3 regions of the Silvimonas iriomotensis genome follow, and region 3 is predicted to be linked to each of the others. Evidence: predicted binding sites of a transcription regulator. Region 3 holds the regulator's gene; each other region holds the start of a gene.

Region 1 (4,595 bases), on a different contig from region 3:
GATCTCATTCGGCGACGCTGCGCTGGGTATAACTTCAATTACACCCGCTTCCTTCGCGGTAAGAAAATCCTCGATGGTAAGTTCGCGCAGATCTCCATCTCGTATGCTTTCCAGGAAGCAATGCTTAGTTGTCGTTCGGAGAAGCTCCCACTCTTGCCCCTCCATTCGAACGATCAAGCCCTTGGTTAAATAGAATGAGGTCATGATTGCTACTCCTCATCCGATACCAGCGGAGATAGGCCCCGATCAAACGAGATACCTCCACCGGCCCAAGCGCTTCGAGGTGTGGACTCTTCCGGTCGGAGATCACGTAAAGGCGTCCCTCCAGAAAATCCTCCGACAGCGCTGAAAACGCCTGCACTTGAACGCGGCCGTCGTTGAAGCGTCTGAGCCTCCAGGATCCGCCAATCTGGCGGTCGACGCCCCAAAGCCACCGCTTCCACAAGATCACCATACCTACCCGCAGCCTGAATATCCGCATATCTGAGACCTCCTGTTTGCGCGGGGAGTGCAACGAGTGCCCTACGATTGATGATCTCATTGCTGGAAAATGTAAGCTGCCGTTTTGCCAGCAGGGTATACACGTCGACCAGGTCAACATCAGCTGTATCAAGCAGTTGCTGGATTTGCATTGGGCCGCCACGCTCCAAGCACCTTGAAAGTCTCTCGACTCTATCCGCAGGAGGCATGGCGCCTTTCATGTAGCGCCAAAGGAGCAGGGCATTTTGCCGGTTTGGGCCGGCGTAAATCTGGTCATCGGTCAGAATACAAAACCGGATGCCCTGGTTCAGACACTCGTCTGCGACCTGCAACAATCTGGTTAGTGTGGGCTCCGACACTAGCACAGCAAGGGGCTTGATCTCGACCAGAATTGACTCGAGCTCTCCCTGCGTTTCGAGCTTGAGCAAAAGATCGGGGTAGTACTTCCTGGACCTTTCTGCGGTATGGATTTCCAGGACCGTGGGTTGGGTCGCAATACTTTTAACATCGTGGCAGACGCTCAATAGTTTGGCCGCGATCTGCTCAAGATAGGACTCCCATGCAAGCGGATAGGGGGCCAATCCCGGCAGGTGGCCGGTAACAATGGAACGATGGGGATTTAGGCGCACGACCTGGCGGGCTGCCTGCCTGGTTTTGCGCGCATTTCTCGTACGAACCTTGGGCATGACGATCTCCTCGCGAGCCGGATTGAATCCAGCGCGATAACGTGTGCGAACCTCCCGAATTACGGGACTTCGCGTTGTTTACGTTTTTGAGGAAAAGCCGAGCCCTGGCCTTGACCAGGAGGGACTCTTGGACGATACTAACTTTTCCAATGGTAGTATCGTGAGTTCACCTCACCGGGCAGGGCAATTCTCAAAAAAAGGGGGTTGTCCTGTTTTGTTTTCTACATAATTTGTCCTTCAAAAAATCCAAGATTTCAGTACATGGCAAGAATTGATCCTTGCCCAATTTTTGCACCTCAGAAAATCACGAAATTCCTACTGCATCCACCATTCCAGGTTATTTTTTCAGGCCAAAAATGTGTATCCAAGTCATCTCGGAAGCGCTTGAATCCCGCAGATTTTGACCAAAATCGGTGCCACCTCATTAGTAGCCAACCTGCGGAACAAGAAAGCAGGTGACAGCGCCAAAACCTCAATAAAATTCACCACAAGCCATTGTTTTACAATGAAAATACCAAAATCAACCTACATGTTGATCTGAAAAGCCTATCCCTTGCGGAGAAGCATTTCAACCCCCACTCTTTGGAAATGGCGGGCCAAACTGTGCCGCCCATCCAATTTCTTCTTACAGATCATAAAGATAAATTTTTTATAAGAAGAACGGCCTCCAAAATGGTCAAAGCCATTGCAAAAACACCCCTAAAAAAACAGAGCCAAATAGAATCTCTACTATTTATCCATAATAATTAAGTAAACATAAAAACAAACTAATTAATTATTTTAGAAAACAAAGGGAAAATACTGACTACCCAATATTTGATTTTTATTTCTTGGTTAAACCCGGGGAAGACAGCAAAAAACACCTGTGTGGAAATTCAATTCCATGGTGTTAGGCCGAGAGGGTCGAACATCGTGTAGGAGGCATGGGGGAGAACGGGTTCGAGCGGGAACTGAGAAACCCTCTTCGAGCGACTCATCTTAGAAAGGAAAAGGCAGGGACAAAAACCCAATTAAGTGGCCGTTCATCGGTCGTCCAGAAGTGGGCATGGGCCACAAACCCTGATCGGGCCTAGATTGGCGGGACTACAGCTTTTTGACGTAACTACAGAATTGAGTGGAAGACGACACAGCCCAACAGAAATTTAACCTTTCTCCCCTTGAAAACCCAGGTTCCCATCCCTATTATTGGCACTCGTTAGCCGAGAGTGCTAACGGGCCGCGCTGGGCGCTGGCCCCTGAACTTTCAGGCATTGATTTCTCAGGAGAATAAACGATGAAGATCCGTCCCTTGCATGACCGCGTAGTCATCAAGCGTGTTGAGGCTGAAGAAAAAACCGCATCCGGTATCGTGTTGCCGGGCGCTGCCGCCGAAAAGCCGGATCTGGGCGAAGTCGTTGCGATCGGCACCGGCAAGCTCTTGGATAACGGTGAAGTGCGCGCGCTGTCCGTCAAGGTGGGTGACAAGGTCATCCTGGGCAAGTACAGCGGCCAGTCCGTCAAAGTGAACGGCGAAGAATTGCTGGTTGTCCGCGAAGAAGACATCTTCGGCGTGGTTGAAGCCTAAGGCTCACCCGAACCCCGGTTTTCAGTCTGGCCAGTTCTGGCCACACAAACAAGATTCAGGAGTAATCCACAATGGCTGCAAAAGAAGTCAAATTTGGCGATTCCGCACGCTCCCGCATGGTTGCTGGCGTAAACATTCTGGCTGATGCCGTTAAAGTCACGCTGGGCCCGAAGGGTCGCAACGTGGTGCTGGAGCGCAGCTTTGGCGCCCCGACCATCACCAAGGATGGTGTTTCCGTTGCCAAGGAAATCGAACTGAAAGACAAGTTCGAAAACATGGGCGCCCAACTGGTCAAGGAAGTGGCTTCCAAGACCTCCGACGTGGCCGGTGACGGTACCACTACCGCGACCGTGCTGGCACAAGGCATCGTGAACGAAGGCCTGAAGTATGTGGCCGCCGGTTTCAACCCGACCGACCTGAAGCGCGGTATCGACAAGGCTGTTGTAGCCCTGGTTGAAGAACTGAAGAAGATCGCCAAGCCGACCACCACCAACAAGGAAATCGCCCAGGTTGGTTCTATCTCTGCCAACAGCGATGAAACCGTGGGCGCGAAGATTGCCGAAGCCATGGACAAGGTCGGCAAGGAAGGCGTGATCACCATTGAAGACGGTTCGGGTCTGGAAGACGAACTGGCCGTTGTGGAAGGTATGCAGTTTGACCGCGGCTACCTGTCCCCGTACTTCATCAACAATCCGGAAAAGCAGATCGCCCTGCTGGACAACCCGTTTGTGCTGCTGTTCGACAAGAAGATCAGCAACATCCGTGACCTCTTGCCGGTGCTGGAACAAGTGGCCAAGTCGGGCCGCCCGCTGTTGATCATTGCTGAAGATGTCGATGGCGAAGCGCTGGCTACCCTGGTTGTGAACAACATCCGCGGCATTCTGAAGACTGTTGCTGTCAAGGCGCCGGGCTTTGGCGACCGTCGCAAGGCCATGCTGGAAGATATCGCCATTCTGACTGGCGGTACCGTGATCGCTGAAGAAGTTGGCCTGACGCTGGAAAAGACCACCCTGGAACTGCTGGGTCAAGCCAAGCGCATCGAAGTGGCCAAGGAAAACACCACCATCATCGATGGCAACGGCAACGAAGAAAGCATCAAGGCGCGTGTTGGCCAGATCCGCAAGCAGATCGAAGAAGCCACCAGCGACTACGACCGTGAAAAGCTGCAAGAGCGCGTGGCCAAGCTGGCCGGCGGTGTTGCCGTGATCAAGGTTGGCGCTGCGACCGAAGTTGAAATGAAAGAGAAGAAGGCCCGTGTGGAAGATGCACTGCACGCTACCCGCGCCGCTGTGGAAGAAGGCATTGTGGCCGGCGGTGGCGTTGCCCTGCTGCGCGCTCGTGCCAACCTGGGCGAACTGAAAGGCTTCAACGCCGATCAGGACGCCGGTATCAAGATCGTGCTGAAGGCCATCGAAGCCCCGCTGCGCCAGATCGTGGCCAACGCCGGTGACGAGCCGTCCGTGGTCGTGAACAAGGTTGTGGAAGGCAAGGGTAACTTCGGTTACAACGCCGCCACTGGCGAGTACGGCGATCTGGTTGAGATCGGCGTGCTGGATCCGGCCAAGGTGACCCGCTCTGCCCTGCAACACGCTGCATCGGTTGCCGGTCTCTTGCTGACCACCGACGCGATGGTTGCAGAACTGCCCAAGGATGACGCTCCGGCCATGCCGGCTGGCGGCGGCATGGGTGGTATGGGCGGCATGGACTTCTGATCGCCTGATCTTTGACTTGCCTCGTTATGAGGTGAATGTCAGTGAGGAGCCCGGCTTAGCCGGGCTCTTTGTTTTGGTGGGGCGCCAGGGTGGGGCGATCGATTTGTAGCAATCCGGCTCCCCCCGCCCTCGCCGCCGCGAGGGGGCCGTTTG
Region 2 (4,595 bases), on a different contig from region 3:
TCAAGGCGTTTGATGACGCGCTGGGTCTGACTGGTCTGGTGCTGACCAAGCTTGATGGCACGGCCAAGGGCGGCGTGATTGCGGCGATCGCCAAGCAGCGCGCGGTGCCGGTGCGCTTTATCGGTGTGGGTGAAACCATCGACGATCTGCGCCCGTTTGTGGCAAAAGACTATATTGACGCTTTGTTTGACTAAGGCGAGGGCGCCGGCCGGTCGTCTGGTCATATATGCGTACTTTTTCAACCTATCAAGCATGGTTACCCTGACAACGGACAACGAATGATCCAGTTCCAGCAAGTCACCAAGCGTTATCCAGGCGGCTTTGATGCCGTCAAACAACTCAGTTTTGATATCGAAGACGGGGAACTGGTCTTTCTGGCCGGGCACTCCGGGGCGGGCAAATCCACGCTGCTCAAACTCATTGCCGGCATCGAGCGCCCCACTGCGGGCGCGGTGCTGGTCAATGGCCAGAACCTGGCGCGCATGCGCCGCGCCTCCATGCCGTATACGCGCCGGCATATCGGTCTGATCTTCCAGGACCACAAAATCCTCTACGACCGCAGCGTGTACGACAACGTGCGCCTGCCGCTGGACATCATCGGGTTTGATCACCGCGAAGCGCGCCGCCGGGTGCAGGCCGCGCTGGACAAAGTGGGCCTTGCCGGCAAGGAAACGCTCAATCCGGTCAGCCTTTCGGGCGGCGAGCAGCAACGCCTCTGTATTGCCCGCGCCGTGGTGCACCGGCCATCCATCCTGCTGGCCGATGAACCCACTGCCAACCTGGACCGCGACTACGCCAACGACATCCTGGAATTGTTCAAGTCGTTCCACCAGGTTGGCGTCACGCTGGTTATTTCCGCTCACGACGAAACCCTGATGGCCGACTATGGCCGTCGTATCCTGCGCCTGAAAAACGGCCAGTTCTCGGCATAAGGTAAGCCATGAAACACTGGATCCGTCTGAACTGGATTGCCTTTACCCGTACGCTTGGCAGCATGCTGCGCGCGCCATTGTCCAGCCTGCTCAACTTGCTGGTCATTGCCATTACCGCAGCGTTCCCGCTGGGCTTTTACCTGCTGATCGCCAGCGCGCAGGGCGTGATCGGCCAATTGCCGGTTGAGCCACAGTTGTCGGTATACCTGCGTACCAGCGCCGGTGCCGATGCCATCAACCAGCTCAAGCAGCATCTGGCGGGCGACAAGCGCCTGACCAGGGTGCAGTTCGTGAGCAAGGACGATGCGCTCAAGCAAATGCAGTCCAGCGTGGGCGGCGGTGATCTGCTGGCCGGCCTGACCGATAACCCGCTGCCTGATACTTTCATCCTGACCGCCAGTACCGATGCGTCGGCGGATTCTCTCGAAGCCTTGCAAAAAGAGCTGATAGCGTCCAGCGGGGTAGAACAGGTACAACTGGATTCAGCATGGGCAAGGCGCCTGCAGCAGCTGATCATCGTGGGCAAGGCATTGCTGGAAATCGTGCTGGTGCTGCTGGCTGTCGCGCTGGTGCTGGTGACGGGCAATGCCATCCGCCTGCAGATCCTGACCCGCAAGGATGAGATCGAAGTGGCCAAGCTGATTGGCGCCACCGATGCCTTTATCCGTCGCCCCTTTGTGTATTTTGCGGCGGTGCAGGGCGTATTGGGTGGCCTGCTGGCCTGCGGGATCGTCTGGATGGCGCGCACCTGGCTCAATCCGGCGGTAGAGGCGCTGGCCCACAGCTATGGGCAACAATTCAGTCTGGCGCTGGCCGACTGGCGCGTGGTGCTGGTGACCCTGGCGGTGACCACGCTGCTGTGCCTTCTGGGGGCATCGCTGGCGGTCGGGCGTCATTTGCGCCAGTTCCGCTAGGTTTTCCGCCGGTATTTTGTACCGTCTATCGGAAATAGACCGATTGGTCTATTCTATCGGAAGCATTGAAAATATTGCCGTGCAACAACATCGCGTCTGTGCTTGAATTCATAAGAACTTTTTGTTCGGTTAGCACTCTGAGGTATGGAGTGCTAATATCTAGCGTCGTCGTTTGAAACGACGCAGAGCAACACAGGAGAACATTCATGGTAGACAGCGTTGCATTGCCGGTGATCACGGGTGGCGACAGCATTGAGAGCTATATCCAGCGAGTCAATGCCATGCCCATGCTCACGCACGAGCAAGAGATCGATCTGGCAAATCGCTACCGCCATGACAACGACTTGGAAGCCGCTGGCCAGCTGGTGATGTCCCATCTGCGCGTTGTGGTGTCCATTGCGCGTGGTTATGCCGGTTACGGTTTGCCGCAAGCAGACCTGATTCAGGAAGGCAATATCGGCCTCATGAAGGCCGTGAAGCGGTTCGAACCGACCCGCGGTGTGCGCCTGTTTTCGTTTGCCGTACACTGGATCAAGGCCGAGATTCACGAGTACATCCTGCGCAACTGGCGTCTGGTGCGTATTGCCACCACCAAGGCCCAGCGCAAGCTGTTCTTCAATCTGCGTTCCAAGAAAACCGGTTTCTCCGCACTGACCCAGGCGCAAGCCGAAGTCATTGCGCATGATCTGGGCGTCAAGCCGGAAGAGGTCTTCGAAATGGAGACCCGCATGACCGGTCAGGACGTTGCGCTGATGGCAGAAGAAGGCGATGACGACGGCTACGCGCCGATCGACTGGCTGGCCGACAGCGATAACGAGCCGGTGCGCCAGATGGAACGTCAGGCGTATGACCGTCTGCAGTCTGAAGGCCTGCAAGAAGCGCTGGGTACGCTGGACCCGCGCAGCCGCCGCATCATTGAAGCGCGCTGGCTGGGCGATGAAGGCAGCACCACGCTGCATGAACTGGCAGCTGAGTTCAGCGTATCGGCTGAGCGTATCCGCCAGATCGAGGCCAAGGCCCTGCAGAAGATGAAGGACGCACTGGAACCGGCACTAGCTTGATGCCAACGGTTCTGGCTGAAAAAAGGCACGCACAGCGTGCCTTTTTTGTTGCCTGGCGGTCAGGCCGCGCTGGCCAGCGCCGCATCAAAGCGCGCGAACTTGCGCTTGAACCAGTCCTCATCAAACCAGCCCGTAAACTGGACATGTTTGAGGTCATCAAACAGGCAGAACAGCCAGCGCCGCGCGGCAAAGCCGGGCGCGGCCGGGTGTTTTTCCAGATAGGTTTCCAGCAGGCGGAAGTCGGGCCGGGCATCGTTCAGGTGAAAGAGATCAAACTCGCGATGCGCAAAACGCGCGTGGTTGGGGTCGATCACGGCGGTGAGCGTCTGCGTGACCGGGTCGGCCAGAAAGTTGCTGGCGTGGCAGTCATCGTGAATCAACGATGACGCGCTGCCAGCCAGCGGCGCGACCAGCGCATCTGCGGCGCGCCACACGCGCTCAAAGCCCTGGCGCATGCTGAGGCTGGTGCGGGCTTCACCCGCCGCACTGAACAGCCAGGCCAGCCTGTCTGCTGCAAACTGTTGCCAGCTTGCGGCAAAGTCTGCCCGCCATGTGCCGTCGATATCCTGAAAGCCATGGGGTGAACTGATACCGTGCCAGTGCAGCAGGATGTCCGTGACCTGATCGGCAAACCGGGTGATGGCGGTGGGCGACTGAATGGCCGCGCAGGCATCCACGCCTTCGACCCGTTCCAGAATCAGCACCTCGCGTCCCGCCGCATCCAGGCCTTGCCCAAGCACCTGTGGCAACACTGCGCCGCCCGCTGCGCGCAGGGTATCCAGCGCCAATGTTTCACGTGAAGCATTATCTGGCTGGCGGAAGCATTTCAACACCACGCGCTGGTGATTGTGGCCGGTGAGTAGCCAGACTTCGGCATAGAAACCGTCGATTTTCTCTGCGCTGGCAGGTGGGCCGCCCAGAAATTGCAATGCTAGCGGCAACAGGGATTCGGGCAGGGTCATGAGGCCTCCGGATGCGGAGCCATCAGTGTAGGCACGGCGTTCTGCCGTGTACGGCCGGTGCTGGCGCGTCGGGCGGTTAAAAGACACGCCAGGCAAAAAACAACCCGGCACAGGGCCGGGTTGCGGGAGCGGAGGGTTGGCGGATCAACGCAGGCGGTCAATGACGCCGTTGAGCGCGGTCAGCATGGACGCGCCCAGTTGCAGCGAGCGCTCGCCATTCCAGCCCACATCCGGCTCCGGATGGTTGGCGGTGTCCTTGAATGGCATTTCCAGCGTGAACGCCAGGCAACCAAAACGATCGCCCACCCAGTTGGTGGCCAGCGTCAGGGTTTCCGGGCCGAACTGGCTGGGGCCGTAGCCGTACTCGGTCTGAAAATCAGGCGAGACCGCTACCCACAGTTGTTTGAAGGCGTCTTCCAGCGTGCGCTGGTGGTCGGAGAACGACGGATTGTCATCGCAACCGGCCACAAAGTTGTGCGGAATGCTCTCGTCGCCATGCAGATCAAAGAACGCATCGACACCGGTTTCTTCCATGGCCTGGCGCACCAGGAACACCTCGGGGCTGGTGGCCATGCTGGGGGTTTGCCAGGCGCGGTTCAGGTTGGTGCCGGCGGCGTTGGTGCGCAGGTTGCCGCGCACGGCGCCATCCGGGTTCATATTGGGCACGATGTAGAACACGGCCTTTTGCAGCAGCGCGCGGCCCACCGGGTGTTGCGGGTCCAGCAG
Region 3 (4,595 bases):
CATACGCAGCCCGGGCAATGGCAACGGCTTTTTCAAGGCGGACCATGCCCTCGCCGCCGCCCAGGCTTTCCAGCTGGGTTGTCCAGTCCTGCAGTGCCTGCGGCAGGCGGTCTGGCGGTTCAATGCGGTATTTGCGGGCGGTGCGCCAGATGGCATCCAGACGCGCTTCAACCTCTTCCAGGCGTTGCGGGTCCAGTTCAAGGTGATCGGCGTAGCGCCGCAGTTCGCTCACCGCTTCCGACAATTGCGCCTCGACACCGGCCAGCAAATCCAGCGAGGGATTCAGTTGCTCGTCATAGCCCGCCAGTTCTTGCAGACGGCGCGTGGCGCTGCCCAGCCAGCCCTGGCAGTTCTCGTCATCGTCGCTCAACGTGCCCAGGGCAGATTGCACGCCATCAATCAGGCTGGCCGCGTGTTGCAGACGGCGATGTTCACCCTGCAATTCTTCCCATTCGGAATCGCCCAGCGCCAGTTCGGAGACCTCGTTGATCTGCCATTGCAGGCGCTCGCGTTCGGCTTCAAATGCTGCGGCATTGCGGCTGGCGGCAGCGAATTCTTCTTCGGCCCGTTGCCAGCCACGCCAATGGCCGGCGACCGTCGCGGCGACATCGCTGGCGCCGGCAAAGGCATCAAACACCGCGCGCTGGGTTTCCGGACGCAGCAGCAACTGGTGGGCGTGCTGGCCATGGATGTCCACCAGCATTTCGCCCAGGTTTTTCAGTTGTGCCAGGGTGGCGGCGGTGCCGTTGATAAAGGCTTTGCTTTTGCCCTGGATATCCAGCGTGCGCCGCAGGTTGACGACTTCGGCGTCGTCCCCGGTCAGCTCTGCCTCGGCCAGCCACGCTTGTGCGGCAGGCAGGCGGCTGATATCAAACTCGACCGCCAGCTCGGCCTTGTCTGTGCCATGGCGCACCATGCCGGCATCGGCCCGGTCGCCCAGCAACAGGCCCAGCGCGTCGATCACAATCGACTTGCCCGCGCCGGTTTCGCCGGTGAACACGGACAGCCCGGACGCGAACTCCAGCGCCAGCTTGTCGACAATCACAAAATTCCTGAGATTCAGAGAGAGCAGCATGGGTAGCCGTGATCAGAGGAGCTTTTCGCCCCAGTGCAGTTTGTCGCGCAGCATGTCGTAATAGTTGTATCCCACCGGATGCAGGATACGCAGGGTATTGCGGTGACGGCGGATGATCACCCGGTCTTTCTCGCGTAGTTCGCAATCAGACTGGTTATCAAAATACACCCGCGCGTCAGAATTGCGGGTCAGCAAGAATTCGACTTCGCTCGTATCGTTGATCACGATCGGGCGGTTGGATAGCGATTGCGGGCAGATCGGCACCAGCGTAATGGCCGGCAGGCTGGGGTGCAAAATCGGCCCGCCCGAGGCCAGCGCATACGCGGTGGAACCCGTCGGGGTGGAGACGATCAAGCCGTCGGACCGCTGGCTGTACACAAACTGGCGGTCGATGAAAATCTCGAACTCGATCATGGCGCCGGTAGAGCCACGGCTGAATACCACGTCGTTGAACGCCAGCGCGTTGACGGTATCCTTGCTGCCATCACGCTTGACTGTGGTCTCCAGCAAAATGCGCTCTTCGGGCACAAACGCGCCGGCCAGCATGCCGCTGATGGTGCGTTCCATATCCTTGAGCGGGATGTCAGTCATGAAGCCCAGACGCCCCTGGTTCACGCCGATCACCGGAATCCGGTACGGCGCTACCAGCCGCGCGACACCAAGCATGGTGCCATCGCCGCCCAGCACAATCACCAGATCAGCCAGTTTGCCAATGGCCAGACGATCCACCACCGGGATGTCTTCAATGCCATGCTCAGCCGCCACGTCGGCTTCAATCAGCACGCGTGCGCCCAGTTCCTGCAGGGTACCGGCAAGCTGGCGCAGCGGCCCGCCCAGCGTGGGGGTATTGAAGCGGCCGACCAGCACAATGGTTTTAAATAGGCTCTGCATGGCTTGATCCAGACAAATACGGCTGCATTTAACCACAAGGCATGGCGCTTTGGCACTTCAAGCGTATCCCGCCACCAACAACGCATTGCAAGACTTTAACGCGAAACGCAAACCACATTAGAATCGGATCATGCTCAGTGATCGTGCCCAAATCCTTCTGAAGACGCTGGTCGAACGCTACATTGCCGACGGACAACCCGTGGGCTCGCGGGCGCTATCGCAGTATTCCGGGCTGGATATCAGCTCGGCCACCATCCGTAACGTGATGGTAGACCTGGAGCAACTGGGCTTTGTGGCCAGCCCGCACACCTCGGCCGGCCGTATCCCGACCGCGCTGGGCTACCGTTTCTTTGTCGACAGCCTGATGTCGGTGCAGTCGCTGGAAAACATCGGGCTCTCGCCCGGCTCGCTGCCGCTGGACAGCCCGCAACGGACCATTACCGCCGCATCCAACCTGTTATCGCAACTGACGCACTTTGCCGGCGTGGTGGTGTCGCCCCGCCGCCAGGACACCGTGCTCAGGCAGATCGAATTCCTGCCGCTGTCAGACAAACGGGTGCTGCTGATTCTGGTGACCGATGATGGCGATGTGCAGAACCGCATCATCCAGACCCAGACCGCGTTCCCGGCGGCCGATCTGATCGAGGCGGCCCATTTCCTGAACGCCAATTGCGCCGGCAAGACCTGGCGCGAATTAAGACTCTTTGTTGAAACCGAAGTGCGTTCGGTCAAAGGCCAGTTGGCAGAACTCCTGAACAGCGCCGTGCTGTACGGCCAGAGCGCGCTGGATCACACGGCAGAAGACCTGGTGATTTCCGGTGAACGCAACCTGCTGGAAAGCGACGATCTGGCCAACAACATGGGCCGCTTGCGCCAGCTGTTCGAGCTGTTTGAACGCAAGACCGCTCTGCTGCAACTGATGGAACTGGGCAACCGCGCCGATGGCGTACAGATTTTTATCGGCGGCGAGTCTGGTCTTGCGCCGCTGGATGAATGCTCGATCATTACCGCGCCGTATCGCGCCAATGGCCAGATCATCGGCACGCTGGGGGTCATCGGCCCGACGCGCATGGCCTACGAGCGCATCATTCCCATTGTTGATGTCACCGCCAAACTGCTCTCCAGTGCGCTATCCCAATGACGCTTGCAGCTACCCTCACTGACACCATCAGCATCCGCCCTGCCACCGCGACAGACGCACAGACCCTGGCCGCGCTGGCCATCACCGTGTGGCTCAACACCTATGCCACCGGGGGCATCCGCCCGGCGCTGGCCAACTATGTGTTCAGTACCTATACGCAAGATCATTTTGCACGGCTGATGGCAGACACGCGCTACGCCGTGCTGGTGGCCTGTCAGGGTGAACATCTGGTGGGCTACGCAGCGCTGGATTTTGACGCCAGTCAACCCGGGGTGCCACACACCGATATCGAACTGCAAACGCTCTATGTCATGCCGCGCTTTACCCGCCAGGGCGTGGGCAGGGCCTTGCTGGGCGCCTGTGAGGCCATGGCCACCGAGCGCGCGGGCCATGGGGCGTTGTGGTTGTCGGTCAACAGTCAGAATCACGCTGCGCTGGCTTTTTACAACGGCCGCCAGTTCGAGCAATATGGCACCTTGTATTTTGAACTCGATTCGGTAAGGTACGAGAACCGGATTCTGGCTTCAGCCTGATTCCGGCACCTGCCTTGCCCCGTGCCGCTGCACGTTCCAGACCTGTCTTGATCCGGATTCCCCATGCTTTCAACGCTTCGCGCAGCGCTGTGCTGCGCCGCCCTCGCCGCGCTTCCCGCCCTTGGTCATGCTGATGACACCTTGCTCAAGCGGCCAGAAGTGCAGTCGTACATTGATACCCTCGTCAACACCCAGAATTTTGACCGCGACAGCCTGACCGCGCTGTTTGGCCAGGTGGTGACCAAATCGAGCATTATCAGCGTGCTGGATCGCCCGTCCACCAGCCGCCCCTGGTATCAGTTTCGCGGCAACTTTGTGAACAACCAGCGGATTGTCGGTGGTGCCCGCTTCATGCGCCGCAACGCCGACACACTCAATGCCGTGAGCGACAAATACGGCGTACCGCCAGAAGTCATCACCTCGATCCTGGGTGTGGAAACCCTTTATGGCCGCAACACAGGCTCTTTCCGGGTGATTGATGCGCTGACGACCATTGCGTTTGACTACCCGCGCCGCGCCGACTACTTCAAGGATCAACTCACGCAGTTCTTGCTGCTGGCCCGCGAAGAAAACGAAAACCCGCTGACTTTCATGGGCTCCTACGCGGGCGCCATGGGCATGCCGCAGTTCATGCCCTCGAGCTTTCGTGAGTACGCCGTGGACTGGAATGGCGATCATCACCGCGACATCTGGGGCACGCCGGATGACGCCATCGCCAGCGTGGCCAACTTCCTTGCCGCGCATGGCTGGCAACGCAACGGAGATACTTATGTTCCGGTGAATGTGTCGGGCGCAGAGGATGATTTGCTGGCAGACAAGTTCAACCTGCACTACACCGTGGCCGAGCTGATGCAAAAAGGCGTGCAGCCGCTGGATGAAACCGACCCCAACCAGCAAGCCGTGCTGTTCAGCCTGGAGACCGAAGCCGGTGTAACCAGCTACTACATGGGCTTCA

What was found. Region 3 encodes HrcA, which represses chaperone genes, less so after heat shock. Its sites were predicted from a motif close to ATTAGCACTCGNNNNNNNCGAGTGCTAAT; they were not measured.
Region 1: IEX57_RS12225 (co-chaperone GroES) is a predicted target of HrcA. The motif match lies at 2,351-2,379, and genes of this name have one in related genera.
Region 2: rpoH (RNA polymerase sigma factor RpoH) is a predicted target of HrcA. The motif match lies at 1,975-2,003, and genes of this name have one in related genera.

What each region holds. Positions count from the first base shown of each region.
Region 1 covers NZ_BMLX01000003.1:145,110-149,704, reverse strand. The annotation lists gene IEX57_RS12235 (TnsB C-terminal domain-containing protein) at 1-204, opposite strand, end outside; gene IEX57_RS12230 (TnsA endonuclease N-terminal domain-containing protein) at 210-1,166, opposite strand; gene IEX57_RS12225 (co-chaperone GroES) at 2,440-2,730, shown strand; gene groL (chaperonin GroEL) at 2,802-4,442, shown strand.
Region 2 covers NZ_BMLX01000008.1:139,918-144,512, reverse strand. The annotation lists gene ftsY (signal recognition particle-docking protein FtsY) at 1-194, shown strand, start outside; gene ftsE (cell division ATP-binding protein FtsE) at 279-932, shown strand; gene ftsX (permease-like cell division protein FtsX) at 941-1,846, shown strand; gene rpoH (RNA polymerase sigma factor RpoH) at 2,053-2,907, shown strand; gene IEX57_RS19770 (phosphotransferase) at 2,967-3,869, opposite strand; gene IEX57_RS19765 (M14 family metallopeptidase) at 4,014-4,595, opposite strand, start outside.
Region 3 covers NZ_BMLX01000001.1:1,195,626-1,200,220, forward strand. The annotation lists gene recN (DNA repair protein RecN) at 1-1,075, opposite strand, end outside; gene IEX57_RS05295 (NAD kinase) at 1,088-1,966, opposite strand; gene hrcA (heat-inducible transcriptional repressor HrcA) at 2,097-3,107, shown strand; gene IEX57_RS05305 (GNAT family N-acetyltransferase) at 3,104-3,640, shown strand; gene mltB (lytic murein transglycosylase B) at 3,704-4,595, shown strand, end outside.